Regions from separate parts of the Enterococcus wangshanyuanii genome, predicted to be linked through region 2. Evidence: riboswitches for the same ligand, from Rfam matches in the RefSeq annotation. Region 2 holds a riboswitch; each other region holds the start of a gene.

Region 1 (11,103 bases), 1.5 Mb from region 2:
CGATCATCAATGTATTGATGCGCTTCTATGAATTTTACGAAGGCGAAATCTTGATCGATGATCGGGATATTCGTGAATATCCATTGCCAGAGTTGCGTCAAAAATTAGGCTTGGTTTTACAAGACGCCTTTATGTTTTACGGAGATATCGCTGGGAATATTCGGATGCTGAATCCTGATATTACAGATGAACAAATCAAGGCTGCTGCAACGTTTGTTCAGGCGGATAAATTTATTGAGACATTGCCTGGAAAATATCATGCGAAAGTGATTGAACGTGGTGCAAGCTATTCCAGTGGACAGCGTCAATTGATTTCATTTGCACGAACGATGGTCACTGATCCGAAAATTCTTGTACTGGATGAAGCAACGGCGAATATCGATACAGAAACTGAGGGGTTGATCCAAGAAGGTTTGGCTAATATGAGACAAGGAAGAACGACGATCGCGATTGCTCATCGTTTGTCGACGATTCGGGATGCTGATCTCATTTTGGTTTTAGATAAAGGTCGAATTGTAGAACGTGGGAATCATGAGCAACTGCTAAAGAAAAATGGACTTTATGCAGATATGTATCAACTACAGAATGGTGAAGGATAATAAGGAAACGGTCAAGATATCTTTATTTTGACCGTTTCTTTTTTATTGTTCAATCTAGTATTTAAAGACAGAATGAACCATGATATAATAAATCACGTTGATGCTAATGAAAGAAAATAATGTTTGGCTAGAAAAAGTAGGCTCGGGCAGAAAGATAGACAATCGTCTATCTAAGTAGTAAAGTAAATGTACTTGAAAATTCGGAGGTTGAAAGACTTATGTATGATGTGATTATAATCGGAGCAGGCCCTGCGGGGATGACCGCTGCTTTATATGCGTCTCGTTCTAATCTTTCTGTATTGATGATTGAACGTGGAGCACCAGGTGGACAAATGAATAATACGGCAGAGGTAGAAAATTACCCAGGATTTGATTCGATCATGGGACCTGAACTAGCCTATAAAATGTATGAAAATGTAGAAAAATTCGGTACAGAAAATGCTTATGGGATCGTAATGGATATCAAAGATCAGGGAACGTATAAAGAAGTGATCTGCGATGATAAAACCTACCAAGCAAAAACAGTCATTATTGCGACTGGCTGTGAGCACCGTAAATTAGGTGTGAAAGGCGAAGAAGAATTTGCTGGACGCGGTGTTTCGTACTGTGCTGTCTGTGATGGTGCTTTTTTCCGTAATAAAAAATTATTGGTGATCGGCGGCGGAGATTCAGCCGTAGAAGAAGCAATCTACTTAACTCAGTTTGCTTCAGAAGTAGTCATTGTTCATCGTCGTGACGAATTACGTGCTCAAAAAATCATTCAAGACCGTGCATTTGCCAATGAAAAAATCTCATTTGAATGGAATACTGTTTTAGAAGAAATTACCGGTAATGATATGGTTGTCACTGGCGGACAATTAAGAAATGTTGTTACTGATGAAGTAAAATCGATCGATGCAGATGGTGTGTTCATTTATGTTGGACTTGATCCGTTGACAGAACCATTCAAAAAAGCGGGTCTTACAAATGCGGAAGGCTGGATCGAAACAGATCAAGATATGAAGACAAGTATGCCTGGTGTTTACGCAATCGGAGATGTTCGTGAGAAAACATTACGTCAAATCACAACAGCTGTTGGTGAAGGCGGAATCGCAGGGCAACAAGTGTACAAATATATTGAAGATATGGCAGAAGTTGAAGAAGTAAAATAAGTTACTGATACAGCTTTGCTGTTGTTTCAATGAGGACCTGAGTCAAAGGCTTGATTTTGACTCAGGTCTATTTTTGTCAATGATAAAAAATGCTAAGTTTTTTTGGGGATGAAAAGTAAATCTATCAGACACAGCAAACGTTTCTTTTGAGTGAACCGCTCCCTAGGCTATAAATGAATAAAAATATCTAACAATACGCTATTTATGATTGAAATAATTTTAAACCTTCGTTAGTATGTAGATAGTACGTTGTAGGAAGGAGCAAATGATAACGTGGCAACGATTAGAGAAGTCGCAAAAGAAGCGGGTGTTTCTTTAGGCACAGTTTCTAGATATTTAAATGGGCATCAGCTGAAAAAGACCAATATGGATAATATTCGTGCGGCAATTGAAAAGCTTGGGTACGAAGAAAATATTATTGCCAAAGGACTTAAAAATAATAAGAGCCTTTCTATTGGTGTGGTCATCAATACGTTGACAGATGTGTTTGCAACGTCGATCGTTACCTATCTGGAATCTTATTTGGAAGAAAATAATTACAGTCTGATTCTTTGTGACTACCAAAATGATCTACAGAAGTTAGAAAAAAAATTAGAATTTTTGCGCTCGCGTTCGGTTGATGGTGTGGTTATTTTTCATCTGGAAGAAAAGTTAGCTGTCTTGGATAAATTTAGAAATGAAGGAATCCCGATTATTGCAGTAGATGCACCAATTGCTGATTTTCAAACGGATACAGTTTTAGTGGATAATTATCACGCCTCTTACACTGTAGTAGAGAAATTGGCTAAATTAGGACACAAGAAAATTGGCGTCATAGCAGGAAGCCAAGATCGTTTTATTGGTAGAGAACGTTTGAATGGTTATGTAGATGCTATGAAAAACTTGGATCTATATGATTCTTCACTTGTTAAAATCGGTGATTATAAAAAAGAATCTGGCTATGTAAAAGCTGGAGAGTTATTAGCTGAAGGGGAAATCACTGCTTTATACAGCACGAATTACTATATGACCCTTGGGGCTGTTCAAGCAATTTACGAGCAGCAATTAGTTATTCCCGAAGATGTTTCTGTTATTGGCTTTGATCATTTTGAACTGAGCGACATTTTACAGCCAAAATTAACAGTAATTGAGCAACCTGTTCAACAAATCGGTGAGACTATCGGAACGTTACTCATAAAAAAAATAAAAGATTCTGATAGTGCTGAAAATGCAGTTGTAGAGCTACCTACGACCCTTCTTTGGCGGGATTCAACAAAAAAAATACAAAAAGGGCTTGAAAATTAAGCGTTTGCATATTATAATTACATCGTAAAATTGAAACGGTTCAAAAACGAGAGGGAGGAAATTTTATGAAAGTATTATTAGCATGCGGCGGTGGGATGAGTTCTTCGATCTTAGCAGAAAACTTAGTAGCAGAAGCCAAGAAAAATGGTGATGAAGATTTTTATATGGAAGCAACAGGAACAGAAGCAGTCGGACTTAAAATGCAGCAGGAAGACTGGGATGCATTGCTTTTAGCTCCTCAAGTCAGTTTCAGAAAAGCTCACTTACAAAAGGAAGCAGATGCGAAAGGGATCCCGTTGATTCCAATTGAAGGTGTTCTATATACACCAATGGGGATTCCGGATTTATATCGTTTGGTAAAAGACTCTGTAGGAAAATAAAAGAGCGCGTTCTTTTATTTTCTTACACAATAATTGAAACGGTTCAAAAATAGAAGGGAGAACAAAATGAATACAAAAGCAAGTAAGTTCAACTTTAACAAAGTGGTTGAAGTGATGGGGAATATTGCCAATAATCGGTATTTAACAGCGGTCAGAAATGGGATGAGCGTAATCATTCCAGTTACGATCATTGGATCAGTTTTTATTATCATGCTGAATTTACCGATCGATGCGTGGAAAGAGTTTATTGCCCCGTTTGCAGAGCAGTTAAAAATCCCAATGGTCTTTACGATGGATTTCATGTCTGTTTATGTGTGTATCGGGATTGCATCTAGTTTGTGTGAAGATTATAAACTGGACAAAGTTTCTACCAGTGTTTTAGCAGTTTTAGCCTTTTTGATTGCGGCGATCACACCAGGCACGATCGATGCTGATGTCGCTGAAAAAGCTGGCTTGACGATCAGCGGAACGGTATTGCCAATGGGTAATTTTGGCGCAGGGGGATTATTTACAGCAATTATTATTTCGATTTTTACCGTAGAGGTTGTGCGTTTCTGTGTGAAAAGAAACATGGTCATCAAAATGCCTCATGGAGTACCTACATCAGTGATCAATTCTTTTGCAGCATTGATCCCAGGGGCAATCGTGATCGTCACAGCTTGGGTGATCAAAGTCGGCTTGAATTTTGATATCAATAATGCACTTCAATGGGTCTTTTCACCGATCCGCTATTTCGCAGGAGACAATGTTCTTTCTGTGATCGTGCCGATTTTATTGATCACGATCGTTTGGATTTTCGGTATTCATGGGATGATCATTGCTACACCGATTTTGTATCCTTTCTGGTATGAAAATTTGAATGCCAATATCAATGCGGCAGCAGCTGGTACTGCGGTTCCACACTTTATGACAGAACAGTTCTTCCAATGGTTTATCTGGATCGGCGGAGCAGGTGCAACGTTATCGCTAGCTTTTTTGATGGCCTTTTTCGGGAAATCTGAGTTTTGTAAAAAAATGGGTAAATTCACATTAGTCCCTGGGATTTTCAACATCAACGAACCATTGATTTTCGGTGTACCGATCGTGATGAATCCGTTCTTTGCTATTCCTTTTATCGCAGCACCAGTTGTTATGGGAATCATCACTTATTTAGCGATGGGCGTTTTTCATCTAGTGAATTATCCAATAGCGATTGCTCCTTGGACGTTGCCTGCACCAATCGGCGCAATGATGGCAACAGGTCTTGATTGGCGAGCAGCCGTTTTAGCAATCGTCAATATCGTAGTTGCAGGATTCATTTATTTGCCATTCTTTAAAGCCTTTGATAAAAGTATGATGGAAAAAGAAATCGAAGCAAAAGCTCAAGATGAAGCGTCAAGCAAAGAAACAGCAGCTGTATAAGCATAGTAAAGAAAGCAGGAATGATCATGTTAGGAATTTCAATTTATCCATATAAAGAAAAACAGGAAGAAACACTGGCCTATATCGACTTAGCAGCAAAATACGGTTTTGGTCGTGTATTTACCAACCTTTTGATGATCGAAAAAGGACAGGAAGAAAGGGTCCTTCAATCATTGAAAAAAGCGATACAGCATGCACGAAGCCAGCAAATGGAAGTGATTTTAGATTTAAATCCAGCAGTATTCGATCAGTTGAATATTAGCTATCATGATCTTTCTTTCTTCAAGGAAATGGGAGCAACTGGCATTCGCTTGGATTCAACATTTGACGGTTTGGTAGAATCGTTGATCACGTTTGATCAGACGGATTTGGATTTGGAAATCAATATCAGTAATGATACTTATTATTTAGAAAATGTTCTTTCTTATCAGCCAAACAAAAAACGGATCATCGGCTGTCATAATTTTTATCCTCAACGTTTTACAGGGTTAGATTATGAGTACTTTATCAAATGTTCTGAAAAATATAAAGCATTGGGTTTAAGAACGGCCGCATTCGTTAATTCTCACGAAGCAAAACACGGACCGCATCCATATACGGATGGCTTGTGTACACTTGAATCGCATCGTGATCTAGCGATTACGCTTCAGGCAAAACATTTGATCGCAACAGGCTTGATCGATGATATCATCGTAGCGAATGCATTTGCTTCAGAAGCGGAATTAAAAGCTTTGAGTCAGCTGTTGACGAATCAAGTACAATTTGACGTGATTTTCGCTGAAGGAGCAACGGAATTAGAAAAAGAAGTTGTTTTAAATCATCAGCACTTTAATCGTGGTGATATCAATAGTTACAGTATCCGCTCAACGTTCGTTAAGCTAGAGTATCAAAGTAGTGACATCCCTGCGAATAATACCGCAGAACAAGTTATAAAAGGAGATATTACGATCGGCAATAATTCGTTTGGACAGTATAAAGGTGAACTGAATATTGTAAAACAATCTATGCCAAATCATGCTGGAGAGAAAAATGTTGTAGCTAAAATTGTTCCCGATGAACTCTTTTTACTCCCTTATATCAAGCCTTGGTCAAAATTTCAGTTTCGGGAGGCAGGTCAAAATGAGTAAGTTAGCTTCACGACAAATTCATTTAGATTTTCATACACCTGCCTTGCCTTTTGAACTTGGTAAAAATTTTGACAAAAAAATATTCCAGCAAACCTTGTTGAAAGCTGAAGTTAACTCGATTACATTAACGGGTAGATGTCACCATGGGCATATTTATTATCAAACAAAACTGCCGGCAAAGCATCCTCAAATGAAAAAAGATTTCCTGATGGAGCAAGTCGATGCTTGTCATGAGATCGGGATCAATGCACCTATTTATTTAAGTGTTGGTTGGGATGCTTACGCTGCAGATCATCATCCCGAATGGCTGGAAAGAAAAGCTGACGGAAGTATGTACGGGTTTGAAGACTATGGGCAACTAAAGCCAGGCTGGAAAACATTATGCTTTAACACCCCCTATCTAGAGTATCTAAAAGAACAGATCCAAGATACGATGCAGCATTTTGGAGAGAAATTGGATGGCTTATTCTTTGATATTGTTTGGCAGGATGATTGCTGTTGTAATGACTGTATCAAAAAAATGTTGGACCAAGGTTATGATCCTGAAAGTGAATCTGACCGTCTAGCTTTTGCTAAAGAAACAGAACAGTATTTAAAGACGGAAATTCACCATACGATCAGAAATCTAGATCCTGATTGTCCAATTTTTTTCAATGAAGGGAATATTTTACCAAGTATTCGTCCAAATCTTGAGCAATACAGTCATTTAGAGATTGAATCATTACCTAGTGGAGAGTGGGGTTATCAGCATTTTCCGACGATTGTCCGCTATGCCAAAAATTTAGGGAAAGAATATTTGGGGATGACTGGGAAGTTTCATAAGGTTTGGGCTGACTTTGGCAGCTATAAGAATCAAGCTGCGTTAGAGTATGAAACATTTTTGGCTCTAGCTCATGGTGCAAAGTGTTCTATTGGTGATCAGATGTATCCCGATGGAACATTACAGGAAGCAACCTATACGTTGATCGGGGCTGTTTACGATCAAGTCAAAGAATTAGAGAGCTACTCTTTAAATAGTCAAGCAATCACTGAAATAGCTATCTTACATCCTGGAATTGTTGCTGCCAGCAAGGAGAAAGTGGATTTGTCCTTGGCTGGAGCAGTTAATATGCTGAATGAAGCCCATTATCAATTTGATATTGTGGATCAGTGGATGGATTGGACTCCATATAAACTATTGATTTTACCGGACAAGCTTGTTTTAACACAGGATTTAGCTGAAATGATCGAGGGATATGTTGAACAAGGCGGAAAAATTTTAGCAAGTTATCATAGCGGATTGATCAAAGGAGAACGATTTACTCAAAGCTTGGGACTTATTTTTACAGGAGAACATGGAACAACACCGATGTATGGCTATTTTGATTCAGATCTATTTTCTAAATTGCCTCAAGGTGAACTTGTTATGCACGGCCAAGGAACGATCGTTCAGGCAGTTGCTGCTAATGTTAAAGGAGAAGAAGCGGCACCTTTAGTAGAACGAAAGTATCACCATTACTATTCACATTTTCAAGCTCCTGTTGGAGAAAAAACGGGTAATCCTGTTGTTACAATGAATGACCAAACGATGTATTACACATTTCCGTTATTTGAAATGTATAAAGTACAAGGAGTAAAAGCCTATAAAGAATTGATTCTAGCTGGGATCGATCATTTATTAAAAGGTGAAAAAGTGATCAGCAGCGAGTTACCAACATCAGCAGATGTGATTTTGAATCATCAGGCATCAGAAAAAAGACTGATTTTGAATTTACTGCATTATATTCCAGAACGTCGGGCGCTGACCTTAGATACGATCGAAGATAAAATTCCACTATATAATCAGCGGGTCGAATTAGATCTATGTATAATTAGGAATAAAATAAGTCTAGATAATCTGATCATCAAACAAGTGAATCAAGTAAAATCAAATCAGTCTTTAGCTTTTGAAATAGTAGAAGACAAGGTGATCTTTACAGTACCAAAAATTGTTGGCTATGAAGTGATCGCTATTAATTATGAATAGAAAGAAGTGAGTGGAATGGATGGATTAGAATTAGTTGCATTTAATATTATCAGTACAGTTGGAACGGCGAAGTCAAAGCTGATGGAAAGTATGTCTTGCTCTAGAAACGGTCAGTTTGTCGAAGCTGAAATATTGATCAATGAAGCAAATGAAGCTTTACAGGCTGGAGAAAAGGAGCACTTCACAGTGATCACAAAAGAAGCAAAGGATAAAAAAAGCGAACTAACCTTACTTTTTATCCATGCGGAGGACCAGTTGATGACGACCGTTGTGTTAAGAGATCTGGCGAATGAATTACTGGAAATGAATAAGAATTTTTATGAATTGAAACAAAAAGTTGAAGAGCTAGAGAAGAAATGATCACGTTATTAGGTATAATTGCAGGAATCTGCACGAGTATATCCTTTATTCCGCAAGCAATCCAAACGATCAAAACAAAAAACACCGAAGGGATTTCATTGATTACGTATATTCTATTTTTCATAGGGGTTTCTTCATGGGTTGTGTACGGAGCATTGAAATGGGATCTGGCGGTATTACTGACAAATGTTGTAACATTGGTTCCTTGTTCAGTTATTTTAGGCTTGAAACTGAAGTCTTTATATCTATAAATCTTTTTCTGAAAATTTATTTTTTGTTTTCTTTTGACAATAGTACAAATATGAACTATGATAGTTAAGGATAAAAAAACTGAATAATTGTTAGGTGAGGCTCCTATATGGACACAGGCTGCTGCCGCGAAAGAATCGAGAGACTCTTAGTTGGTTGAACAGGAATGATCGTGAAGGTCATTCATAACGTAGCTGATAAGAAATTATCTACGCCCTATAGTGCTAAAGCTCAACGATAGAGATACTTTTATTAAAGTTGCTATTTTCACGCACACTCTATTGTTGAGTGTGCGTTTTGTTGTTTTACACAGATTGCTTTGCAATCTGTGTAAAACAATACAAGGCGATTGAAAAGAGCGTTGTGACCTAAGTTTGAATCACTATGATTGGCTGCGGAGCAGACAGAATAGATGATGAAAAATCCAAAACAGTTAATAACATCGAGCTAGCAGAGAAAAAACAGCACAACCAACCACCTCAACAATTATTGAAAAGTTCCATCGTTTTATCTAAAAAAACATTAAAAGAGAGGAAGAGTCACATGGAAGACCCCAGTCATTCGAGCAATAAAATAAATGTAGCCTTCATCTTAGAAACGATGGAATCAAGCAGAACTATTCCTTCCACTTTCTAAAAAGATGAAGCGGGCAAAATTTTCTATTTCATAATAATAGAAAGCTTACCCCTTACGTTAGAGGAGGAAAAAGGAAATGATGAACAAAAAATCAGCAGAATTGAAAAAAGTAACCAAAGATCAAGAACTAAGAAAATTAGCAATGTTATCTGAGCGGGAATTGATGATGGAACTTCGTACTTCTGAAAAAGGCCTGTCAGAAGAAGATGCTAGAAACCGTTTAGAAGAATATGGACCAAATGAAGTTTCAGCTCAAAAACCAACGCCGGCAATTATTATGTTTTTAGAAGCATTTAAAGACCCGTTTGTTTATGTATTGGCCTTATTGATGGTCGTTTCAACTGCAACAAAAGACTTTGAAGCGGCAATCGTTATGGGGATCATGATTTTAGCCAGTGTGATCATCGCATTTATTCAAGAATATCGTTCTCAAAAAGCCAGCTTGAATTTAAAAGAACTGATCGAAAATACGACAGCTGTCACGCGTGAAGGTCAAGTCAAAGAGATTCCAATGGATGAAGTAGTGCCAGGAGATATCGTAACCTTGGCAACAGGAGATATGATCCCAGCGGATGCCGTATTGATTTGGACCAAGGATTTATTTATCAATCAATCTTCACTAACAGGTGAATCAATGCCGGTAGAAAAATTTGTTGACGCAGGGATCGACAAAAATTCTGATACTGTTTCCGCGCTGGATATGCAGGATTTGATCTTTATGGGCACCGATGTTTTAAGTGGACAAGGAAAAGCCATTATTTTAAAAACAGGTCAAAATACCTTTTTTGGAGATATTGCTAAGAATGCGACAACGCAACGTGGTAAAACCTCTTTTGATATCGGATTGACCAAAGTCAGCAAGTTTTTATTACGGATGGTCATGGTACTATTTCCAGTAGTATTTTTGATCAATGGGATAACCAAAGGTGAATGGGGCGATGCGTTTTTCTTTGCCATCGCAGTTGCTGTAGGCTTAACTCCTGAAATGCTGCCAATGATCGTGACAAGTAATTTAGCAAAAGGTGCGTTGAGCTTGTCAAAACATAAAGTGATCGTAAAAGAACTGCCGTCTATTCAAAACTTAGGCAGTATGGATATTTTATGTACGGACAAGACAGGAACGATCACAGAAGATCGTGTTGTGTTAGTACAGCATTTAGATCCACTAGGTGAGATCAATGATCAAGTGTTAGATATGGCTTTTTTGAATTCTCACTATCAAACGGGCTGGAAAAATTTAATGGATATCGCGGTAATCAATTTTTATGAGGAAAATAAAGTTGAAAGTCCTTATAAGAAAGTGACGAAACTAGATGAAATTCCGTTTGACTTTTCTCGTCGTCGTTTGACTGTCGTGGTAAATGCGGACGGCCACCAATTTATGATCACTAAAGGTGCTGTGGAGGAAATGGAAGCAGTTTGTACACATGCTGAGATCAATGGCGAAATTGTTCCATTGACACCAGAACTTCAAGATAGAATGCGCGAAGTGAATATCCGTATGAATGAACAAGGGATGCGCGCAATAGCTGTGGCAGTAAAAATGGATGTTCATAGTGAAGCGGTTTATAGCGTAAACGATGAACAAGGAATGACTTTGATCGGTTTTATGGGCTTTTTAGACCCAGCTAAAAAATCTGCGATCACAGCGATCAAGTCTTTACATGAACATGGAGTCAACGTAAAAGTATTGACTGGAGACAACGATATCGTTGCAAAAAAAGTTTGTCGAGATGTTGGGATCGAAGTCTCACACGTTGTGCTTGGTTCTGAAATCGACAATATGTCTGATGCACAAATGAAAGAAGAAGTCGAAAAGACGAATTTGTTTGCTAAATTAAATCCGATGCAAAAATCAAGGATCATTGAAACTCTACAAGGAAATGGTCATACGGTAGGATTTATGGGAGA
Region 2 (11,103 bases):
TCAATTCTCATAATTTTAAGTAAAATTTAATTTTCTTGGTGTTTTGAATCTATGACTAATTTTTATTTAAAATACTAGATAAGTCATAGATGTATTGATACAAATGTTCTTTTTGAAAAATGGGTTTTGCATTTATTTGCAGTTTTTTTAATATTTTTTAAAAAAATATTGAAAAAATATGCATTTGATGTTACTTTTGAGTAAAGGAAGTGATGATAATGTTGATGGAAGAACGGCTAGTGAGGATCAAAGAACATATTGATGAACATAAAAGTGCGACGATTGAGCACTTAGCGGACAAACTACATGTATCAAAAGACACGATCAGAAGAGATTTGATCAAATTAGAACAACAAAATGTTATTCGCAGAACACACGGTGGCGCAATAGCTGCCAATCGTGAGGCGTTGATTTTGAATTATGAAGAGCGCTCAAGTAAATTCACCACAATCAAGGAAAAGATCGCGCAAAAAGCAGCAATGCTCATTAAAGATAATACAAGTGTATTGTTCGATTCCTCAACGACAGTTGAGGCAGTTATCAGAAAATTAAGCGATCAGACACTGTACGCAATTACTAATTCATTGACCCATGCGACGCTTTTAGCAAAATATGATAAAACTCAAATCAGCATACTGCCGGGCAAACTTCACAAACAACAACTTTTTTTATATGGTGCTGAAACTATAAAGAAGATCGAAGAATATCAGGTCGACTATACGATCTTAGGCGTTTTTGCCATTTCTAAAGAAGGTCTTTTTATCCACACAGAAGAAGAAGGGCTGGTCAAACGCCAAATGATCGCTCAAGGTCAAAAAGTCATTGCTCTTGCGGATCATACAAAAATAAATACAACTGGTTTTTTCAAGATTTGTTCCTTAGCCGATATCGATTTATTGGTGACAGATGAGCCTTTGGAGTCAGATTTTATGCAGCAATTAGAACAAAATGATGTCGATGTAATCATAACAGCAGAATAAAAGGAGAAAAAAATGACAAATAAAAAAATTGTACTTGGGCAAGTAAAAGAGCCGACTCTCTTTGAACATGTTGCACCTGTTTTTTTAACGGATGACACGATCAATGAACGGAAAGAAAAATTGCTGAAAGAAATGAAAAACTCAAATCTTGATGCGGTCGTCATTTATGCAGATAAAGAACATGGCGGAAATTTTGAGTACCTGACAGGTTTCATTCCGCGCTTTGAGGAAGGGCTATTAGTGGTGGAGGCTTCTGGAAAATGTACAGTCATTCTAGGAAACGAAAATCTAAAGATGGCGGCAGTTTCCCGTATTGAAGTGACCCTAAAACATAGTCCACTTTTTTCATTGCCAAATCAGCCGATGGACAATGATGTCGCTTTGGAAGATATCTTTAAAGAAATCGGTCTGGATAAACAACAAAAGATCGGGCTAGTGGGTTGGAAAATGTTTACCACAACACGTCATGATCCTAAAGGATTCTTTGATATTCCATATTTTATTGTGTCAGCGTTGTTGAATTGTTTAACAGAAAATAGTGAAGTAGTCAATGCAGCTCATCTATTTATCGGCGGAGATGCCGGTGTACGTACGATCAATAATGCCAATGAAATCGCTCATTATGAATATGGAGCAAATTTAGCTTCTTCGTGTATGTTGAATGCAATGAACGCAGTAGATGTTGGTGTGACAGAGGCTGAGCTTGGTGCACATCTGACTGCAGAAGGGCAGACGAATACAGTTGTAACGATTGCGGCGACAGGTCAGCGTTTTGAAAAAGCCAATGTGTATCCTACACATAAAAAAGTCCAGTTAGGTGATCCATTATCGATGACGACTGCCTTTAAGGGCGGCTTATCAAGTCGTACAGGGTTTGTTGTAGAAACAGAAGATCAGCTTCCAACGAATCAAAAAGATTATCTGGAACGAGTAGCGAAGCCATACTACAATGCTATTGTGCATTGGTTGGAGACAATCAAGGTTGGAATGGAAGGGCAAGTGATTTACGATGCAGTCGAAGAAATTTTTCCTAAAGAAAAGTATCACTGGCATTTAAATCCGGGCCATTTAGTTTCAGATGAAGAATGGATGTCTTCGCCAATCTATGCTGATTCAAGAGAAACGATCAAGAGCGGCATGATCTTCCAAATCGATATCATTCCTTCGATCAAGGGCTATACAGGAGTAAGTGCAGAAGAATGTGTGGCGATTGCAGATGTTCAGCTCCAACAAACAATAGAAACGCAGTACCCAGAACTATGGGATCGAATCGTAGCTAGAAGAGCATATATAAAAAATGAATTAAATATTGAACTTGCTGATGAAGTATTACCATTATCAAATACTGTTGCCTATTTACGTCCGTTTTATTTAGCAAAAGAACAGGCCCTGCTTGTGAGTAAAAAGAAAGACTAATATTTAATAATGCTGAAACTTTTGCTATAATAACAATGAAAATGTCAATTTATGTGCAGAAGGAAGGATCTTTAAAGATGAAAAATGCAACGATCACCAAAACGGTCGATTTATTAGATGGCGGCTGTAATGTTTGTGGAATAATCGAAAATGAAAACTATACCTTGGTTATCGATGAACAAGCAATCCCGTTAGAGGAATTGACAGTGAATGCTTTGGTCACAGGAATCGTTTTACAAGAAGGATTCAAAAGAAGTTATGAATCGGATGAGGTCGATGACTTTGTATTGTATAAAAAAGAGCAGCAGGTAGTCAGACTGAAAGAAGAATATGATTTTCTGACCTATTCTAATGATAAAACAACCATTTCCACAAAGGATCAATTAGTAGATAAGGTGAAATTAGTCGAAAAAGTCAATGAGATTTTGGTGACTATTTTTGATTTGGAAGAACTAGACATTCGTTTTTAAATAAAGTCCTGAATGATAATATAGCTGTTTACTTAAAAAAAGAGAGTTCTTATAACGTATCTCACATGAAAAATGCTGAAGATAGATATAGGAGCTCTCTTTTTGTATTTTTTGATTAGCTAATTTGTTGGATTAATTATTTTTATTGCTATTATTTTTGTAAAAATACCTGCGCATTTGTATAAGCGTTGGTATCTCCTGGGAACCAGCGTTTCAATTTAGTTGCCAATTCAACGGCGCGTTCATTATTTTCGATATTGATGATTTGTAGATAAAATTTGCCATCGCTTTGTTTGCCATAAGAAACACGAGTAGATAGAAAATATTGGCAGAATTTCTCACGTAAATTACCGCGCAAACGATTACTGATGGCTTGCCAGTCTTTTGGTAAGTTATCGATTTCGACCCAGTTGTATTTTTTATCTGCTTGAGGGACGACTTTCATGTCACGCTCATTGTAAGTAGGAATTTGCCCTTTTGTTAAGCGTAGACATTCAGACGTCATGTAGTCTGTCCATTCAGGTTTGATGCCGACGACTTTGACCATCAAATGCGTAGGATATTCGATCAAAAAGACATTGCCGTTGGTCAACATCGGCCAAGTGTTTTGGCGGACGAATTCAGCCATGCTTTTTGCACCGGATTCCAGTGGAATATCATTGATGATCGTTTTATACAAGGTCCCGTTTTTGACCTCCGGATTTTGATTGTGCCCTTGATTCATAAAGGGTTCATTAGTGATGAACCAAATCGTCCGATCCATTAGATCCTGTTCTAAGACCCAAAGATTTCCTAACGTGGGACTACTGATTAGGTATTGGTAAGGACTGCGGGATTCAGCGGTCGGTGCGACTTGACTGATCGTGTATTCTTGTCCGAGGTATTTTTTCTCTAATACACGTCTGCTCCAATGGATACTGGCATTTGTTGCAGCAGTGCTCAGTCGAACTTTTAGCCCAACGTTGAATTTAGCTGCTGGAGCTAGAGATAGGTCTTGTTCGTAGATCCATTTGCGGTAGCTTGTTTCATTGGAGCTGATCAAGACTTCATATTCAGAGCTTTCCCATTTTGAGTTAAGTGTGTGTATTTCTTCAACTTTATAATATTGATTGACACGGTTAGCTGGGATCGGTTCGTTAGAAGACCATGGAGACGTGATTTTTGCACCGCCGGACAACAACACGATATTCCCAACTTTTACTTTGCAAGGTCTGCTTGGAAAAGGAGCTTCTAAAAAAAGTGCTGCTTCTGCAGCTCTACGATTCACTAAGCCTTGTAAAATTTGTCCATTACTATAAACATATCGCTTCATCTCAGTTGCTGCTGCTTGCCATTGTTGACTATTTAGATAAGAAAGCAACGCTGAATTATATAAAATATTAGGTCCTAAATTAAAGTGAAAGCTCGCAAGTGCATCAAATTGATTTTGATTCAATTGAACTTTTACATATTTAGAGATTCCAGAAGCATGAGTCAACAGATCTTCTTTCAAGAACGCTTCTGCTTGCGCTTGTGTAATCGACATGCCTGCGTAGCCCCCTTTAGTATGTCCGTAACCGATCGTCCAGACACCAGCTGAATCTTGATAGGCAGTTAACCGCAGCCCTTCGAATTGTTTTACTAAAGTAACTCCTTTTTGTGAAATAGTCATTCCTTCATTTGCCATAATATTGTTCCTCCATTTAATATAGTTGGTTGTATCTCAAAACTAGATTTAAGATCATTTGAATCGATAGCACGTCTGCTAGAGTGGAATTCCTAAATACAGTTTATATTTTTTTAATAGAGCAGAACTATCGAGAATCTGTCGTTTTTCTTTGTGTATTCCGTTTAAAAAAAATAGACAGTAACTTTTGTTATTATTTGTTGTGGAAAGGATAGTGAGGAGCATAATCAAGTTTTGTTACAAAAACGGTAGCAAAATGAAATATTTTTTATAAAATTTAATTTGACTTTGTGAAGCGATACGCTTATAGTTTTAGATGAAATAAATACTTGTTAGGTGAGGCTCCTATGTAAACACAGGCTGCTGCTCAGAAATGTCGAAAGACAGGTACGGGTAGGACAAAAATCGTCGAATTAAGGCGTTTTTCTAAGCAGCTAAAAGCTATGCTTTTTACGTTATGTAGTGCTAAAACTCAACGAAGAGAAGAACTAGGTCGATCTGTCTGTCTTTGTGCAGTTCTCAGATAATTATCCAAGTACTTTATCCCCTTCGCTGAGTGTTCTTGGTGAAGGATTTTTCTTTTCCAAAGGAATACATGTGAGCTGTAGAAAGGAATGTACAATGAAGAAACCGATACGAATATTGATCATCACGCTATTATCTATCCTTCTTGTGATCGTAAGTGCGGGCTGTTATGCGGCAATCTCATTTCAGTCAGCAAGAGAAGAAAGTGAAGCAAAACTATCCCCGATCAATCAAAATTTTACTGGTGATGAACAAACAAGTGATAAAGAATTGACTGTTATGGTCGTAGGAAATGATTCGCGCGACGATGATGAGGATCAAGGGCGTTCTGATACGTTGATGGTTGGTCATTACGATGGTAAAACGAAGCAGCCTAAATTGATTTCTATTATGAGAGATAGTTATATGACATTTCCAGATGGCAGTCTCGATAAAATCAATGCAGCATATGCCTATGGTGGAGCGCAGATGACTAAAGAAGTATTAAACACTAATTTTGATTTACCGATCAACTATTATGTTGTGATGGATTTTAAAGAGTTTAGCGATATCATTGACGAGCTTTATCCTAAAGGCGTAAAGATCGATGCTGAGAAGGACATTAATTTAGATGGTGTCGATATTCTAAAAGGGGAACAAGTCATGGACGGCAATACTTTATTGCAATATGCCCGTTTTAGAATGGATGAAGAAGGCGATTTTGGCCGAATCAGACGACAACAGCAAGTAATGGATGCGTTGATCGATCAGTCTAAAGATTTGATCCCAATTTGGGAACTGCCTCAGGTCGCAGGAAAAATCGTTGGGAAAATCGACACCAATGTTCCGACAAGCTTGTTTATTGATTTAGCGAAGGATTTTCTGACAGGAAAAGTCAAGCCATTAGAATCACTTTCAGTTCCGATCGAAAGCAGTTGGAATTTTAATGATGATACTCCTTCCGGCAGTGTGATCGAGTTGGATGCATCTAAAAATGCCGATGCAATTCAGGAATTTTTGAAAGATACTAAATAGGGCTATTTAATAGGAGCTTGAGACAAAAGTATTTAGCTCCGAGAACCAAGGAGATACTGTATCAACTCGTTCCTCGTTGTGTTTTACAGCAATTTCGGTTTATTTCTGAAGGGTCTGCTTTTTCGCATCGATTATCTGAGTTTAGAGAACGAAACAAAACTGATTTTTAGTTTTGTTTCGCTCTCCTTTTTTGTTTTAGTTTATTTTCATGCGTTTTGGTTACGCATATGCTATTCTTTAAGAAAACGGTTTAGTAATTTTTGAAAGAAGGTCATGCAGTGAAAGTTGTGATTATTGGTGCATCATTTGCAGGTGTTTCAGCGGCTCTTACGATTCGAAAAAAATATCCCGAAGCTGTGATTTGTCTGGTTGAAAAGCAAGAGACAGTCGGTTATCTGCCAGGCGGACTGAATCTTTATTATAATGAGACTGTCGATACGGTCGAAGAGCTTCGTTTTATTTCAGAACAGCAACTGAAAGACAACAAGATTGAGCTGTTACTGGATGCGGAAGTAGTGAGTATGGACTCAAATCAGCAAGTTATCCACTATCAACAAGCAGAGCAGCTCAATATCTTATCATTCGATAAGCTGATTTTAGCTACAGGCTCTAGCCAATGGTCAACGAAAATCATGGGGAGCGATTCTGAGAAGGTGCTCAAGTATAAATTTTTACATGGAGTCAAGCAAGCGATCGCTCAGCTGGAAAATAGCAAAGAGGTTGCATTGATCGGCGGTGGTCAAATTGGTGCAGAAGCTGCGGATACGTTGTTAAGTAAAGAGATAAATGTTCATTTATATGAACGAATGGACTATCTATTATTTAAATATTTTGATCAAGAAATGATTTTACCTGTGCAACAGGAGATGGAAAAAAGAGGCGTAGTGTTTCATTTTGATGAAACGGTTGAAAAAATCGTAGAGAAGGATGATGGATTACAGATAGAAACGCAACATTCTCGTCGAACGGTCGATCGAGCTGTTTTTGCGATGAATGTCCGTCCAGATTTGTGTTATTTGGATGAGCAGATAGACATTCATACCGATCAAACGGTTTATGTGGATCATTATTTACAAACATCTCATCAAAATATTTTTGCAATAGGTGATTGTATTCAAGTACCTTACAGCTTGACGAATGAGTCTTTCTATATCCCCTTAGTAAATAATGCAGTTAGAGCTGGTGTTGTAGTTGCTCAAAATCTACTGGAACCTACGACAAAATTTATTGGCTCGATTCGTACGATCGGTACGAAGCTTGTTGATTATTATGTAGCAAGTACAGGTTTGACTGAAGCAGAAGGCCTTTTTCATGATCAGCCGATCGAAGTTGCTCATTTAAAGCAAGCGAGTTCTTTATTCTCTGGAGAAAAAGAGATTTCCGGAAAAATTATTTTTGAAAAAGAAAGTCATCGGATTTTGGGGGCTCAGTTGGTATCAAAAGCTGATATTCTGGATAAAATCAATACGCTTGCGTTAGGCATTCAGACAGAACAAACATTAGAGCAATTTTATCAAAAAGATTTTTTATACCATCCTTATTTCTCCACAGTTATGGATATCACAAATCAACTCGCGTTTACTGCCTTATGGAGTGATGCCGATGAAAACTGAAGAATTACTAGACAAAAAAGAAGCAAGAGAGATCCAAATACTGAAAAAAGTGATCTTAGCCGGCGGTCGTCTGGAAGACACTGAGCTGTTGAATCATTTAGGTGTATCAAAGGCATCTTTTGAAAGTGATTTAAAAGAATTAGGTTATTATTTAAATCCATATAGTCAAGACTGCCGCTTATTTTATGATGGACAATGGGTTTCTGTAGAAATGTCCGATCGATTTTCAGTCAGTAAAGTCGTTGATGACTATATACGGGCATCGATCAAGTTTCAGCTGATCGATCATCTGTTTCATTATCGAGAGTTTACTATGGCTCAGTTGACGACAAAATTTATGATCAGTGAATCTTCCTTATTTCGAAAAATCAAAGAGTTGAACCAGCTGCTGACTGAATTTGGTCTGAAAATCCGAAATGGACAGTTAAAAGGTGAGGAACTGCAGATTCGATATTTTTATTTTCAAGTTTATTGGTTTTTGACACCATACGAACAGCACAGGGAGCGAACCTTGACACAGCAAAATGTTCGGATCATCGAAGCACTGGAAAAAGCCCTTTCGCTCTCCTTTGAGGAGTATGGAAAACTGAAGATCAGTCTGTGGTTGACGATCAGTAAAAAAAGATTGGCAGTTCAGTCTAAAACATTTAAAGAAGTCCGAAATAAAAGCCAAAACCTTGAGCAGGATCCTTTTTTTAAAACGATTCGTTCGTTCGTATTGCGTTTTTTTAGTCGTTATCCGCTTGAGATCGATGAAGAAGAAAGTATGCTGCATTTTATTTTCTTAACAAGTATGTCTGTTTTAACGGAAACTGATTTTATTCAGTACAGCTTGGTACGTGGACGGCGAACACCGTCTTCACTAGCGGACACATTTGTTTTGGAACATGTGATTTTATACTATCGTCCACAAAAATTTTATCCTGAATTAGAAAAAAAGATTTTTTATTACTTCTCACAGATTCATAGTAGGCTTTATTTTTTTAAAGGAGAATTAGAGCTATTCGATAAGGAGAATATTTGGCAAAAAGAGCAACAATTATCCAGTCATCGTTTAGGTGAATTTGCCCATGTTCTTTTGGATAAAAGTCTTAGTTACTTGGGTGAACATTATGAGCCTGGAAATAGCTTACATGAATGGTCATTGGTGAAATATTTAAGTGTGCTTTCGATCATTGATTTTGAAATCATTGGAGAAGTCCGTGTAGGCATTGATTTAAAAATGGACTTGCTATATAAAGAAGCAATGACTCAAGTATTGGTTTTAAGCTTGAAAAATTTGAACGGCTTAACGATCGAACCGTATGATCCGAAGTACACTTACGATTTGTTGATCACCAATGTAATGAATCCGCCGGTTTACTGATCTGTTGGAGAGATTTATATATTATCCGAACTTGGATCATCGTATGATATCGATCAAATTCGTAAGAAAATCCGAGTGTATCATGGAAATAAGAAAAAAGAAGGCTGAGTGAAGTTGAAGAGAATTTTTCAGCTTCATCCTCGTCCTTAATGGATTTTTAGTAAAAACATTCATTTATTTTAAAAATAAAAAAAAAGATGACATTTTTATGAATCAATTTGCGTATATTATAAGTTCATGAAATATAAAGCGTTTTCAATTTAATTCTGAACGAGTCTGTTACACTTTTATTATCGTTTAGTTTCACGGGCTTGTCTCTCAGAAAAAAGATAAAAAATAGAAGTGGCGAAAAGCACCGTTCAATTTTTTCCTATTTTTCTGTCGAGCCAGGACGAGCCCATTACACTTTTATTGTTATCTAGTTCCACGGGCTTGTCTCTCGGAAAAAAGATAAAAAATGGAAGCGGCAAAAAAGCACCGCTTAGATTTTTTCCTATTTTTCTGTCGAGTCATGACGAGCCCATTACACTTTTATTATTTAGGAGGAATTACAATGTCAGAACAAAAGTACATCATGGCGATCGATCAAGGGACTACTTCATCACGAGCAATTATTTTTGACAAAAAAGGGAACAATGTTGGAAGTTCACAGAAGGAATTTACACAGTATTTTCCAAAAGCAGGCTGGGTCGAACATAATGCAAATGAGATTTGGAATTCAGTACAATCGGTTATTGCTGGAGCTTTGATCGAATCTGGCGTTCGCCCAACAGACATTGCTGGTATTGGGATCACTAATCAGCGTGAAACAACTGTCGTTTGGGATAAGCAGACAGGTCTTCCTATTCATAATGCAGTGGTTTGGCAGTCACGTCAATCTTCGCCGATCGCAGATCAGTTAAAAGAGGATGGACATGGTGATATGATCCATGAAAAAACTGGTTTGATCGTAGATGCTTACTTTTCTGCCACAAAAATTCGTTGGATCCTAGATAATGTCGAAGGTGCTCAAGAGCGTGCTGAAAAAGGTGAGTTGCTTTTTGGAACGATCGATACATGGCTAGTTTGGAAGCTGACAGGCGGAGAAACACACGTAACAGATTACTCGAACGCCAGCAGAACAATGCTATTTAATATCCATGACTTAGATTGGGATCAAGATATCTTAGATATTTTGAATATTCCGCGTGTGATGTTACCAAAAGCAACCTCTAACTCTGAAGTATACGGCTTAACGAAGAATTACCATTTTTATGGTAGCGAAATTCCGATTTCAGGTATGGCTGGAGACCAACAAGCAGCATTATTCGGCCAAATGGCTTTTGAACCTGGAATGGTTAAAAATACGTACGGTACAGGCTCATTTATTGTAATGAACACAGGAGAAAAACCACAACTTTCAGATAATAATTTATTAACAACGATCGGTTATGGGATCAATGGAAAAGTCTATTATGCTTTAGAAGGAAGTATTTTTGTCGCTGGTTCAGCTGTTCAATGGCTGAGAGATGGCTTAAAAATGATCCAAACAGCTGCAGAATCAGAAGCAGTTGCAAATGAATCTCATAATAAAAATGAAGTTTATGTAGTGCCTGCATTTACTGGACTGGGCGCTCCTTACTGGGATTCAGATGCTAGAGGTGCAGTTTTTGGCTTAACTCGCGGAACAACGAGAGAAGATTTCGTCAAAGCAACATTACAGTCAGTGGCTTATCAGGTACGAGATATCATTGATACGATGAAAAATGACACAGGCATCGATATCCCGATCTTGAAGGTAGATGGCGGTGCAGCCAATAACGATTTATTGATGCAATTTCAAGCAGATATTTTAAATACCTCTGTTCAAAAAGCTCAAAATCTTGAAACAACTGCCTTAGGTGCAGCTTTCTTAGCAGGATTAGCAGTTGGCTTCTGGAAAGACCTAGATGAATTAAAAGCGTTCTATGAAGAAGGACAAATTTTTGAGACAAAAATGTCTGATGCTGAACGCGATGATTTGTATGAAGGTTGGCAGCAGGCCGTTGCAGCAACGCAAATGTTTAAGCACAAA
Region 3 (11,103 bases), 1.3 Mb from region 2:
CGAATGGTTCAAATCTGCCGAAGTGGGAAGACTGGCAAGCTGGATCGAAAGACAATCTCTTATTTGTAAATGCGGACAAAAAACAAGCATCAGCAAAAATGGGGCATAAAACCTATGATTATGAAAATGTTTTGGAAGCAATCGATCAGGATACAACAGTGTCAGAGAAACAAAAGCAAGAATTGTTGAGCAAAGTAATGAATGGCCGTTGGTTTAGCAAAAGGCTGGATGAAAAGTATGAGCAGCTTTCTGATTTTGATAAAGAATAGAAGGATTTGTTGTCCGTATAAATATAAGACTGAGAAACGTTGAAAATAATTTCCATACCCTACTATAAAAAAGTGCCCTATCAATTTTAGCGGGTTTAAGCTAAATTTGATAGGGCATTTTATTCATATCAGCATTTGCTGATCAAAGAGCTTGTTTTTCATTTTGATAGAACATGGAAAGAATCAATCCGATAGCGATAAAATTCGTCACATAAGCGGTTCCTCCCTGACTGATAAAGGGCAGCGGAATACCAGTTAAAGGTAATAATCCAATATTTGAACCGATATTTTCTAGAATATGAAACAAAAAATACATGATGACTCCAGTCGTGATATAGGCATAAAATTCTCGCTTAGCGGCTAAAGTACAGATCAGCATTTGATATATAAGATAGAAGAAAAGTAAAAGCAGGAAACAGCTCCCGATAAATCCATAAGCTTCAGCGATAACGGTAAAGATCATATCGGATTCCCGAACCGGGACGTAGACCTGTAAATTGGTCAGACCTTTTCCCGCTAATTCTCCTGAACCGATCGCGCTCAACCCTCTAGCTTGCTGAAATGCGATCGAATCCGCATACGCAAATGGGTCAAGCCAAGCATGAATACGGTCGAATTGATAAGGCTTGAAGTGTAAATAGGCGAGTATTTTTTGCCCTTGTTCCGTTAAAACTAATAGGATTGCGCTGATACCGAGCACGCTCAGACTGCCAAAAAGAGGAACTAAAAGTTTCCAAGAACAGCTTGAAACAAGTAAGATACCAAATAAAATCGATAGAAAAACTAAACTAGTCCCAAAATCCTTTTGATAAAACATCAATCCAAAAATAGGGATGCTCACGAGGAACAGTTTTCCTAAAAGAGCCAGCTCCTCTTTTAGCGAAGAGAATGACTTGCCACTTTTTGTCACGATGTAAGCTAGCATCAGGATGTACCCTAATTTTGCAAACTCGGAAGGTTGAAAGGCGAGCGGCCCAAGCCGAAGCCATCGTTTGGTTCCAGTAGCAACAGCCATCACAGGGTCATGAAATTTTACTAGCAGGCTCATCAAAATCAGGGAAGAAAAATAAAGATAAGGAGTTGCTTTCCACAAAAATTTTATTGGAAGCAGCATCGTCAAAAACATAGCAATCATTCCTAACAGTGTCCACAGCAGCTGTTTTATTAGTAATGGAGTGACTGCAGTGATCGTTGGATCAGCCATAAAAGCACCGTATTGTGCCAAGAAGCCAACTAAGATCAGTAGAAAAACTGGAAGTAAAAGTCCGTAATTGATTCGTTCATTCGATGTATTCCGAATTCGTTTCATTGGCTTTCACCTCGTGATCGTTGTTTTTCTCGCAGCTCGCTTGCACGAACATTCAGCGCAACACCTAGCACAAGGCTCAAAATCAATAGACTAGATCCACCATAGCTGATGAAAGGAAAAGTCAGTCCAGTCATCGGGATGTACCCCAAAAGACTACCGACATTGACAGAAACTTGCAAGAGCAACAAGACACCACAGCCAATGTAAAGGTAAGAATAGTAAAGACAATTTGCCTTTATCCCTAATAAAAGTAAACGCGCGACCATAAAGAAAACTAAAAATAGCATGCCTAAAGAAAAAATCAAGCCAAGTTCCTCTATGCAAATCGCAAAAATAAAATCTGTGTCAGGTTCAGGCAAAAAGCCTTTTTTCTGAATGCTGTTCCCTAAACCTAAGCCCCAAAATCCGCCATTATGGATCGCATAATAAGCATTGGACGTTTGGAAGCCTTTGCCCATAGGATCGATAAAAGGATTTTGCATGACTTCAAAACGTGTCACTAAATAACTGAACTTTTGCGGCAACCATTCTGTTGGCAAGGACAATAAGAGCATTGTTCCAAATCTCTTTGCGATAACAAATCCTATCAAAGCGAGTGACATGAACCAAGGGGATAATCCGCTTGTCAAAAATAAAACCAGCACTAGAATAAAAATCATAGAAGCACCCGCGATATTTGGCTGTAAAGCGACGAAGAACATCAAGGTGACCGAAACGATTATCGGCTTTTTATATGTTTGGAAAGAGAAAGGCGACACTGTTTCCGTTTTTGAGAATGCAAGAGCCAGATAAAGTACGAGAATAAATGGAACCAATTCTGAAGGTTGAAACAAAAGAATACCTAAATTGAGCCAACGTTTGGCACCACCTACGCTTGTTCCGATGACTGGTAATAAAAATAAGGAGAGAAACGTCAGACCAAGCAACAGACGAATAATCGCAGGCTTTCTCAAAACAGCTAAATTGATCCGATAGACAAACCCTAAACAAACAAGGCTGAAAATAAAATAAGATGTCTGTTTGAATGCTTTATGTGCTGGACTTAATTGGCTATCAAGCAATTGATAAGAACTGGCACTGTACACCATTAAAATACCGATCACACACAAAATAAGATAAGGGAGCAGGAGGTAAAAATCCAGATAAACGAATTTAGAGGGTTTTCTTAGCGTCTTCATTGATCTGTCTCGTCAGCTAAGAATTTGTGGATCGCTTGTGTGTTTTGCTTTTCATCGATTTCTAAAACACTGCCTGCTTCTGTATAATCGTTAAATGCCCAGCTCCCTTCAACTGGAACAGATAAGGTTTGAAGAGGTTTTACTTTCCCGCTTAAAAAATCCTTGGCTAAATCGATCAGAAGGTCAGCTGGAATATTCGTGTCTAAATACCCAACGGCTTCTCCAGCAATTTGAGGCAGCTGTAAAAGTGGTACTGCATTTTTAGCTTGTTTTGCTAGAGCATCCATCACTTGCTGCTGTCTTCTGACACGTCCGAAGTCTCCTTCACCATCCATACGGAATCTGGCATATTGCAGCAAAGTATTCCCATCCATTGATTGTTGCCCTTTTTTTATATCGACGTTGTCTAAGTTCAACTCTTTTTCTGCATCGATTTCGACACCTTTGGGGTACAGATCATCGATCAAACGAATAAAATGCTGAAAATCAACGGATATATAATAATTGATAGGCAAGTCAAAAGAAGTATTCAAGACTTGTTTAGTCAGCTCAGCTCCACCGTAAGCGTAAGCAGCATTGATTTTTTCTGCTCCGTGTCCAGGTATTTGAACGTAAGAATCCCGCATGATCGACAGCAGCTTTGGTTGTTTGGTTTCGCTATTATAATGTGCCACCATCAACGTATCTGCCCGACCGCCATCCTCGTCATCTTCCCGTCCGTCATCACCGATCAATAGAATCGTGATCTCTTTTAAATTTGTTTGTTCATCTGCAGAGAAGGTCGAATTTTTTCTTTTAGTGACATGTGTTTGAGCCATTTTTTTGCCCTGATGAAAACCAATAACTGCATAGCAGCCAAGAGCGGTAAAAATCAAAACAGTGATAAGACTAATACAAATCAAACTCTTTTTTACTAGATTCATTGTTATTCCTCGCTAATCATTTTATTGATCATCAAATAAATTGCGGCGCTAGGAATCGACAGATATGTCGGGATGACTGTCTTTTTAATGGCTATGTTGTTTGGATCAGGCTGATTTTTCACCTCCAAATGTTTCTCTGATCCAAAACAAAAAACCTTCGCTTAAAAAGACTCAGCGAAGGGGAGTGATTCCAGCACAAAAAAAGGGTCATCATTCTCATCGTTGAGTTTTAGCACTATGAAACGTAAAAAGCATTGCTTTTAGCTACTTTGTGAAAAGCCTTAATTCGACAATTCCTGTCCTACCCATGCCTGTCTTTCGACATTTTTGAGCAGTAGCCTGTGTTTTCATAGGAGCCTCACCTAACAAGTTATTTAGATCGCCACAACTATAATCAATTCAATAACAGAAGTCAATCGTTCAAAACTTAATTTTTTTCTAAGTAAAATGATCTATTTAAAGAATCTCGCTGGTACGATTGATGGAGAAGACTTATGGATCAACTAATTACATAGAAATATCAAGAAAAAAATCAACTGGAGTCTACTATAGTAAAAATCGAAAAAATTGTTTTTTCTTTAGGATTTTTTAATAAAAATAACAGCTAGAATGATTTGTTTAAAAGAAGATTCAAATTTTGTATCGCATCCAACTTGAAAACAGAGTAAGATAGAATAGTGGAAGAATACGCTTGCATTTTTTAGAAATGGAGGAAGCTAGATGAGCTATAGAATAATACAACAAGAAAATTGGATACTTGTTGAAAATGATCAAGGGGCAACCTTAGGTTATGCAGCAGATTCGGGAGTAACGTTGATTGAGCAGGATGGATTCGCTTTTAAAGATTTGAATAAAAATGGTCGATTGGATCCATATGAAGACTGGCGCTTGCCGATCGAAGAGAGAATCGAAGATTTAGTCACACACTTAAGTGTGGAGGAAATGGCTGGGTTGATGTTGTATAGCCGCCATCAAACAGTATCGAGAAGTGACAATCATTTTGTGCAGATGTTTTCCGGTACATATGGGGGAAAGACGCTAGCAGACTATGACGGACCGATTTCTGAATTGACGGATCAGCAAAAGGAATTTTTAACGAAGGATCATATCCGCCATGTCCTTTTGACGAGGGTAGAATCACCTAAAGCAGCCGCCCAATGGACGAATAAAATTCAGGCGATGGCCGAAAGCTTGGACTCGGGTATTCCAGTAAATATCAGCTCAGATCCACGTCACAGCACAAGTGCAGATACTGAATTCAACGCTGGAGCAGGCGGAGAGATTTCTATGTGGCCGGAGCAGTTGGGTTTAGCAGCAGCTTTTGATCCTGAGCTGGTGAAACAATTTGGAGAAATCGCTAGTCAGGAATATCGAGCCTTAGGAATCACGACCGCCTTATCGCCGCAGATTGATCTGGCAACGGAGCCGCGCTGGATGCGTTTTTCCGGTACTTTTGGTGAAGGGGTAAAATTAGTCACTGCTTTAGCTCAAGCCTATTGCGACGGTTTTCAAACGACTAAAGGAACAAAAAACGGCTGGGGCAAGGAAAGTGTCAACGCCATGGTCAAGCATTGGCCAGGTGGCGGTAGTGGTGAGGCTGGACGAGATGGCCACTACGGTTATGGAAAATACGCGGTTTATCCAGGAAATAATTTTAATGAGCATCTAAAACCATTTCTAGAAGGTGCTTTCGATTTGCAGGAGGGGACCAAAAAAGCGGCAGCAGTCATGCCGTACTATACGATATCTTATGATCAAGATCAGAAGTATGGTGAAAATGTCGGAAATGGTTTTAGCCAATTTATTCTCAATGATTTATTACGGGAGAAATATCGTTATGGTGGCGTTGTTTGTACAGACTGGTCGATCACGGCTGATCCGGTACAAATCGATCAATTTCTTGGCGGAAAAAGCTGGGGAGTAGAGGAGCTGACTGTGGAAGAACGGCATTACAAAGCACTTTTGGCAGGCGTTGATCAGTTCGGCGGAAATAATGAAATTGCCCCTGTTTTGGCTGCTTTTGAACTGGGTGCTAAAGAATATGGGATACAAGCAATGAAAGAACGATTCCAAGTTTCGGCTCGTAGATTGTTGAAGAATCTGTTTCAAACAGGTTTATTTGAAAATCCGTATCTAATATCAGAAAAATCTGAGGAAATCGTTGGGCAGCCGAAATTTATGGAAGCAGGCTATAAAGCACAGCAGAAATCTTTAATACTGCTAAAAAATAAACATAGACTATTACCTTTAGAAAAAACTGCTAAGCTGTATATTCCCAAGCAGCATATTGGTGCTTCAAAGGATTGGTTTGGTCATCCGCAACCAGCATTTGAAAAAGATCCTGTCAATCGATCCCTCGTTGAAAAATATTTTCAAGTGGTGGATTCGCCTGAACAGGCAGATGCTATTTGGCTATTTTTAGAGTCCCCTAAAACATATGGTTATTCTAATGAAGACAATGGCAATGGTTATTTACCGATCAGTTTACAATACAAGCCATATACTGCAAAATTTGCCCGGAAAGAAAGTCTTGCTGGTGATGATCGCTCTTATAAAGGAAAGAAAAATACGGCAAGTAATGGGCAGGACATCGAAACTCTGGAACGATTGAAGAAACAATACCCCGATGTTCCGATCATTGTGAGTCTGACATTGAAAAATCCAACGGTCGTTGCAGAATTTGAACCTTATGTCGATGCAATTATTGTCGATTTTGGTGTACAGACTCAGGCCATCCTCAGTGTTTTCAGCGGTGACTTTACACCATCAGGATTACTGCCGTTTCAAATGCCGGCAGATATGGAGACCGTTGAAAAACAACAAGAAGATGTCCCACTCGATATGAAGTGTTACTCAGATGAATTTGAGCATACGTATGATTTTGGGTTTGGTATGGATTTTGACGAGACGATCGTTGATGAGAGAAGAAAATTTGTCTGAGTAGTTAAAGAAAAGCGTCAAGGTTTGACGTATAAAAAAAGTTTATTGATCCGACCTTTACTGTTGATCGAAAAAGAGTCTTACGCAAACATGCTTTACACATTGCGCAGGACTCTTTTTTTATTTTGCAGCGATTTTTTTGGCTTTTTCGGTATTTGCAAAATGGAGTTTTGCGTATTTGCTCAGTAAGCTGATACCGCCTTTTTTTAAAACTTTTGCAGCAACCTGATCGGCAGTGCTGCCTGCTCCAGATGGAACTTTTAGACCTAATTCTTGTGATTCTTTCTCTAGTTCATCTAAAAAGGCTGCTCGGCTGATGATCGAAGCTGCGGCAACGGCAACGTGATATTGCTCACCTTTGGTTACAAAATAAAGTTTTTCACTTACCTGATTTTTTTCTGAGCGTACATATTTTTTATAATTCGCTTCAGGAGTAAACTGGTCGATCAAGATCGCTTCTGGTTTAATAGGGGCGATTTCATTCAATAATAAATGGATGGCTTGGTTATGCAGAGCAACTTTCATATGGACCGCGTTATATTTTGGTTGGATCTGATTGTATTTTTCCGGCTCAACGATCAACAATTTAAAGGGGATCAATTCCTTGACCACATTTGCAAGCTGTCTGATTTGCGGATCAGTTAACTCTTTGGAGTCTTTGACGCCGAGTGCTTTTAATTTTGCTACCATTGTTTTCTCTACATAAGCAGCGCAAACTGTTACTGGACCAAAATAACTGCCGTTTCCGACTTCATCGCTGCCTAAAACAGAAAGCTGACTGAAATTTGCTGGTAGGGAAGTGGTCGTTTTTGTTTTAGAGGTAGAAGCAGTTTTACTTGCAGTGGACGTTCCCCACTTTGCAGCAATCTTTTCTGCTTCTAGACCTTGAAAAACCACTTTTCCTGAGGTGTAGGCGGTGATCGTTGTTGTTCCTGATTTTGCTACGAATTCTGTATATGGAACATGTTTATTTAAGAGCGAGCGCTCATAAAATGACTTCATTTTTTTGATGGTATCTTTGGATACTTTGATGACTTGAGTTTGAGACATTAGACGGCTCCTTTCGCGAGTTCTTTTCTATAGTAAATCAAAAAGCTGAAAAAGTGAAGTGTATTTCCTACTCAAACAACGCGAGCAGATGTTGAGAAATGGCTTTATAATCACCTTCATTTGAGTTTTCTGAAACTCTGTGATATAATACATTACAAGTAATGATACTAGTCGGAGTGAGCGGATTTCTGCTCACTCTTTTTAATGGGGTAAGGCAGGAAAAGCACTGCTGTTTTACTTATACGCTAGTCCTCATTCTATAATTCCTGAAGGAGGCGAAAATTTTGAGTAGTGTTGTGGAAACTGTTACCGAGTTAGTCACACCAATCTTAGAAAAACAAAATTTTGAACTTGTAGAAGTAGAGTTTGTCAAGGAAGGGAAGAACTGGTTTCTCCGTGTCTTTATTGATAAAAATGGCGGCATTGATATTGAGGAATGCGCGCTTGTCAGTGAACAACTCAGCGAAAAACTTGATGCTATGGATCCTGACCCGATACCGCAAGCGTACTTTTTGGAAGTCTCTTCTCCGGGAGCAGAACGTCCGTTGAAAAAAGAAAGCGATTATGAACAAGCGGTTGGCCAATATATCCATGTATCTCTTTATCAAGCGGTTGAGGGAGAAAAGCAATTTGAAGGTACATTAAAATCAGTAGATAAAGAACAATTGATCTTGACAGTCAAAATCAAAACAAGAGTCAAAGACTATACATTTGAACGGAAAAACATTGCCAAAGCTCGTTTAGCAATCCAGTTCTAACATAGACATTCATAAAGCAAAACGATCCCGTTTTCGCTTATTACGGAAAGGTTTTTTCCTGAAGGATCGCCCTTCCGTTCATCTTTCATTTAAACAATAGGAGGAAATGACAACAAAATGAGCAAAGAAATGTTGAATGCATTGGATGCATTAGAAGCTGAAAAAGGTATTTCTAAGGATATCGTGATTGATGCGTTGGAAGCAGCATTAGTTTCCGCATATAAAAGACATTATGGACAAGCCCAAAACGTTGAAGTAGAGTTCGACGGCAAAAAAGGCAATATCCATGTTTATGCAGTAAAAGAAGTGACTGAAGAAGTGATGGATTCACAATTGGAAGTTTCGTTAAAAGAAGCGATGGAAGTTAACAAGGCTTATGAGCTTGGTGATAAAATCCGTTTTGAAGTAACGCCGAAAGATTTTGGCCGAATCGCAGCGCAAACAGCGAAACAAGTTATTTTACAACGTGTGAGAGAAGCAGAAAGAAACATTATTTACAATGAATTCAGTGCTTATGAAAATGATATCATGCAAGGGATCGTCGAAAGACAAGACCGTCGTTATATTTATGTAAATCTAGGCAAAATCGAAGCTGTATTATCAAAACAAGATCAAATGCCCAATGAATTTTACCAACCGCACGATCGAATCAAAGTCTATGTATCACGCGTTGAAAATACGTCTAAAGGCCCTCAAGTTTTTGTGAGCCGCAGTCATCCAGATTTATTGAAGCGATTATTTGAACAAGAAATTCCAGAAGTGTATGACGGAATCGTAGAAATCGTCAGCATTGCTCGTGAAGCCGGCGATCGTTCAAAAGTGTCTGTTCGTTCAACAGATCCAAATATCGATCCAGTCGGTACGTGTGTAGGGCCTAAAGGTCAACGTGTCCAAGCGATCGTTAATGAATTAAAAGGCGAAAATATGGATATCGTGGAATGGAATGAAGATCCAGCGATCTTCATCAGCAATGCGCTGAATCCAGCGCAAGTTGTCGATGTCATTTTTGACCCTAATAATAACAAAGCCTGTACAGTCGTTGTTCCAGATTATCAGTTATCACTTGCAATCGGTAAAAGAGGTCAAAATGCTCGCTTAGCAGCTAAATTGACAGGCTTTAAGATCGATATCAAGCCAGAATCTGAAATGGAAGAATTTTATGCGCAGCAAGAGAATCAAGAAGAAGCAGTGGAAGAAATTCACGATGAAATGATCGTGGAATCTGATTTGACAGCTGATGAATATGAAGCCCTTGAGTTTGAAGAAAAAACAGTAGAAGACGAAGAACAAGTCTAGCGGTTTGGAGGGAACAAGATGAAAAAAAGAAAAGTCCCGATGCGCAAATCTGTTGTCTCAGGTGAGATGAAACCCAAAAAAGAGTTAGTTCGAATCACACGATCTAAAGAAGGTGTCGTATCGATCGATCCTTCTGGAAAATTACCAGGTCGAGGTGCTTATGTCGCTCTTGAGCCAAAAGAAGTTCAGGATGCTTGGGATAAACACATTTTAGACCGTGTACTAGAAACAACATTGACTGATGACTTTTACCAGGAATTACTGGATTACGTGGAACACCAAAAAGCCCGTAAAGAGTTGTTTGGAAATGAATAAAGAAAAAGTTTTAAATTTATTAGGTTTGGCTATGAGAGCTGGAAAGCTAGTAACTGGCGAAGAGTTGACTTTAGCAGATATTCGCAGTAGTAAAGCAAAATTTGTTTTTGTTGCAGCAGATGCTAGTGAAAATACAAGGAAAAAAATCAAGGACAAATGTTCTTACTATAATGTTCCGACAGACGAGTCGTTTACCCAATCTGAGATCAGTCATGCGATCGGTAGAACACGTATGATCGTAGGAATCAATGATCAAGGGTTTGCGAGAAAGTTCAAGGAATTAATCAAAGGTTAGGAAGGTGATTGCATGGGGAAAAAAAGAATTTATGAATTAGCAAAAGAAATCAATCAATCAAGTAAAGATGTCGTGGAAAAAGCACATGCATTAGGTATGGATGTGAAAAATCACATGGGCGCAATTTCTTCTGATGATGAATCAAAACTTCGTCACGCATTTGGAGGAAACAAGCCAGCAAATTCACAACAAAAACCAGCAGCGAAGCCGCAACAAGCACAAAGTGGTCAAGCAAAACCAGCAAATCCAAAACCAGCTAACCAAAATAGCAATAAACCAACTCAAAACCACAACAAAGGGCAACAACAAAATCGTAATAACCAAAATCGAAATACGCAAGGAAGCAGCCAAAATATGACTCAAAATCGTCCAAATCAAGGACAGCAAAATCGTCCGCAGCAAAACAATAACCAAAATCGTCCTACACAATCAGGACAACAAAATAACAATCAAAACCGTCCTGCCCAATCAGGACAGCAAAATAATCAAAATCGCAACAATACCCAACAACGTACGACACAAAATACAAATCAAAACCGTTCGAATCAAGGACAAAGTAATAACCAAGGCAACCAAAATCGCAACAATAACCAAAACCGCAACAACAGCTTTGGTGGGGGTGGCCAAAACCGTAACCGTAATGGTGGCTACAACAATCAAAACCGTAACAGATTCAACAAAAAAGGCAAAAAAGGGAAATACCAAGAATCAACAAAACCTGCAGTACCAGCACGTAAATTCCGTGAATTACCTGATGTTTTAGAATACAC

The links. Region 2 has a riboswitch for magnesium ahead of CC204_RS18155 (LCP family protein). Riboswitches for the same ligand answer to the same signal wherever they lie in the genome.
Region 1: another riboswitch for magnesium. It lies ahead of mgtA (magnesium-translocating P-type ATPase); the one in region 2 lies ahead of CC204_RS18155 (LCP family protein).
Region 3: another riboswitch for magnesium. It lies ahead of CC204_RS05330 (LCP family protein); the one in region 2 lies ahead of CC204_RS18155 (LCP family protein).

Annotation. Positions count from the first base shown of each region.
Region 1 covers NZ_CP021874.1:1,268,770-1,279,872, reverse strand. The annotation lists gene CC204_RS06115 (ABC transporter ATP-binding protein) at 1-599, shown strand, start outside; gene trxB (thioredoxin-disulfide reductase) at 818-1,750, shown strand; gene CC204_RS06105 (LacI family DNA-binding transcriptional regulator) at 2,024-3,034, shown strand; gene CC204_RS06100 (PTS sugar transporter subunit IIB) at 3,100-3,414, shown strand; gene CC204_RS06095 (PTS sugar transporter subunit IIC) at 3,481-4,815, shown strand; gene CC204_RS06090 (DUF871 domain-containing protein) at 4,842-5,942, shown strand; gene CC204_RS06085 (alpha-amylase family protein) at 5,935-7,947, shown strand; gene CC204_RS06080 (PTS sugar transporter subunit IIA) at 7,963-8,307, shown strand; gene CC204_RS06075 (SemiSWEET family sugar transporter) at 8,304-8,558, shown strand; M-box (ykoK) riboswitch at 8,638-8,805, shown strand; gene mgtA (magnesium-translocating P-type ATPase) at 9,269-11,103, shown strand, end outside.
Region 2 covers NZ_CP021874.1:3,611,244-3,622,346, forward strand. The annotation lists gene CC204_RS18135 (DeoR/GlpR family DNA-binding transcription regulator) at 219-980, shown strand; gene CC204_RS18140 (M24 family metallopeptidase) at 993-2,396, shown strand; gene CC204_RS18145 (DUF4809 family protein) at 2,474-2,866, shown strand; gene CC204_RS18150 (lysozyme) at 3,018-4,532, opposite strand; M-box (ykoK) riboswitch at 4,854-5,022, shown strand; gene CC204_RS18155 (LCP family protein) at 5,154-6,071, shown strand; gene CC204_RS18160 (FAD-dependent oxidoreductase) at 6,350-7,684, shown strand; gene CC204_RS18165 (helix-turn-helix domain-containing protein) at 7,674-9,050, shown strand; gene glpK (glycerol kinase GlpK) at 9,604-11,103, shown strand, end outside.
Region 3 covers NZ_CP021874.1:1,100,833-1,111,935, reverse strand. The annotation lists gene CC204_RS05345 (carboxylesterase family protein) at 1-269, shown strand, start outside; gene CC204_RS05340 (FtsW/RodA/SpoVE family cell cycle protein) at 412-1,578, opposite strand; gene CC204_RS05335 (FtsW/RodA/SpoVE family cell cycle protein) at 1,575-2,756, opposite strand; gene CC204_RS05330 (LCP family protein) at 2,753-3,679, opposite strand; M-box (ykoK) riboswitch at 3,887-4,056, opposite strand; gene CC204_RS05325 (glycoside hydrolase family 3 protein) at 4,400-6,619, shown strand; gene rnhC (ribonuclease HIII) at 6,740-7,669, opposite strand; gene rimP (ribosome maturation factor RimP) at 7,954-8,427, shown strand; gene nusA (transcription termination factor NusA) at 8,545-9,723, shown strand; gene rnpM (RNase P modulator RnpM) at 9,742-10,038, shown strand; gene CC204_RS05300 (YlxQ-related RNA-binding protein) at 10,031-10,333, shown strand; gene infB (translation initiation factor IF-2) at 10,346-11,103, shown strand, end outside.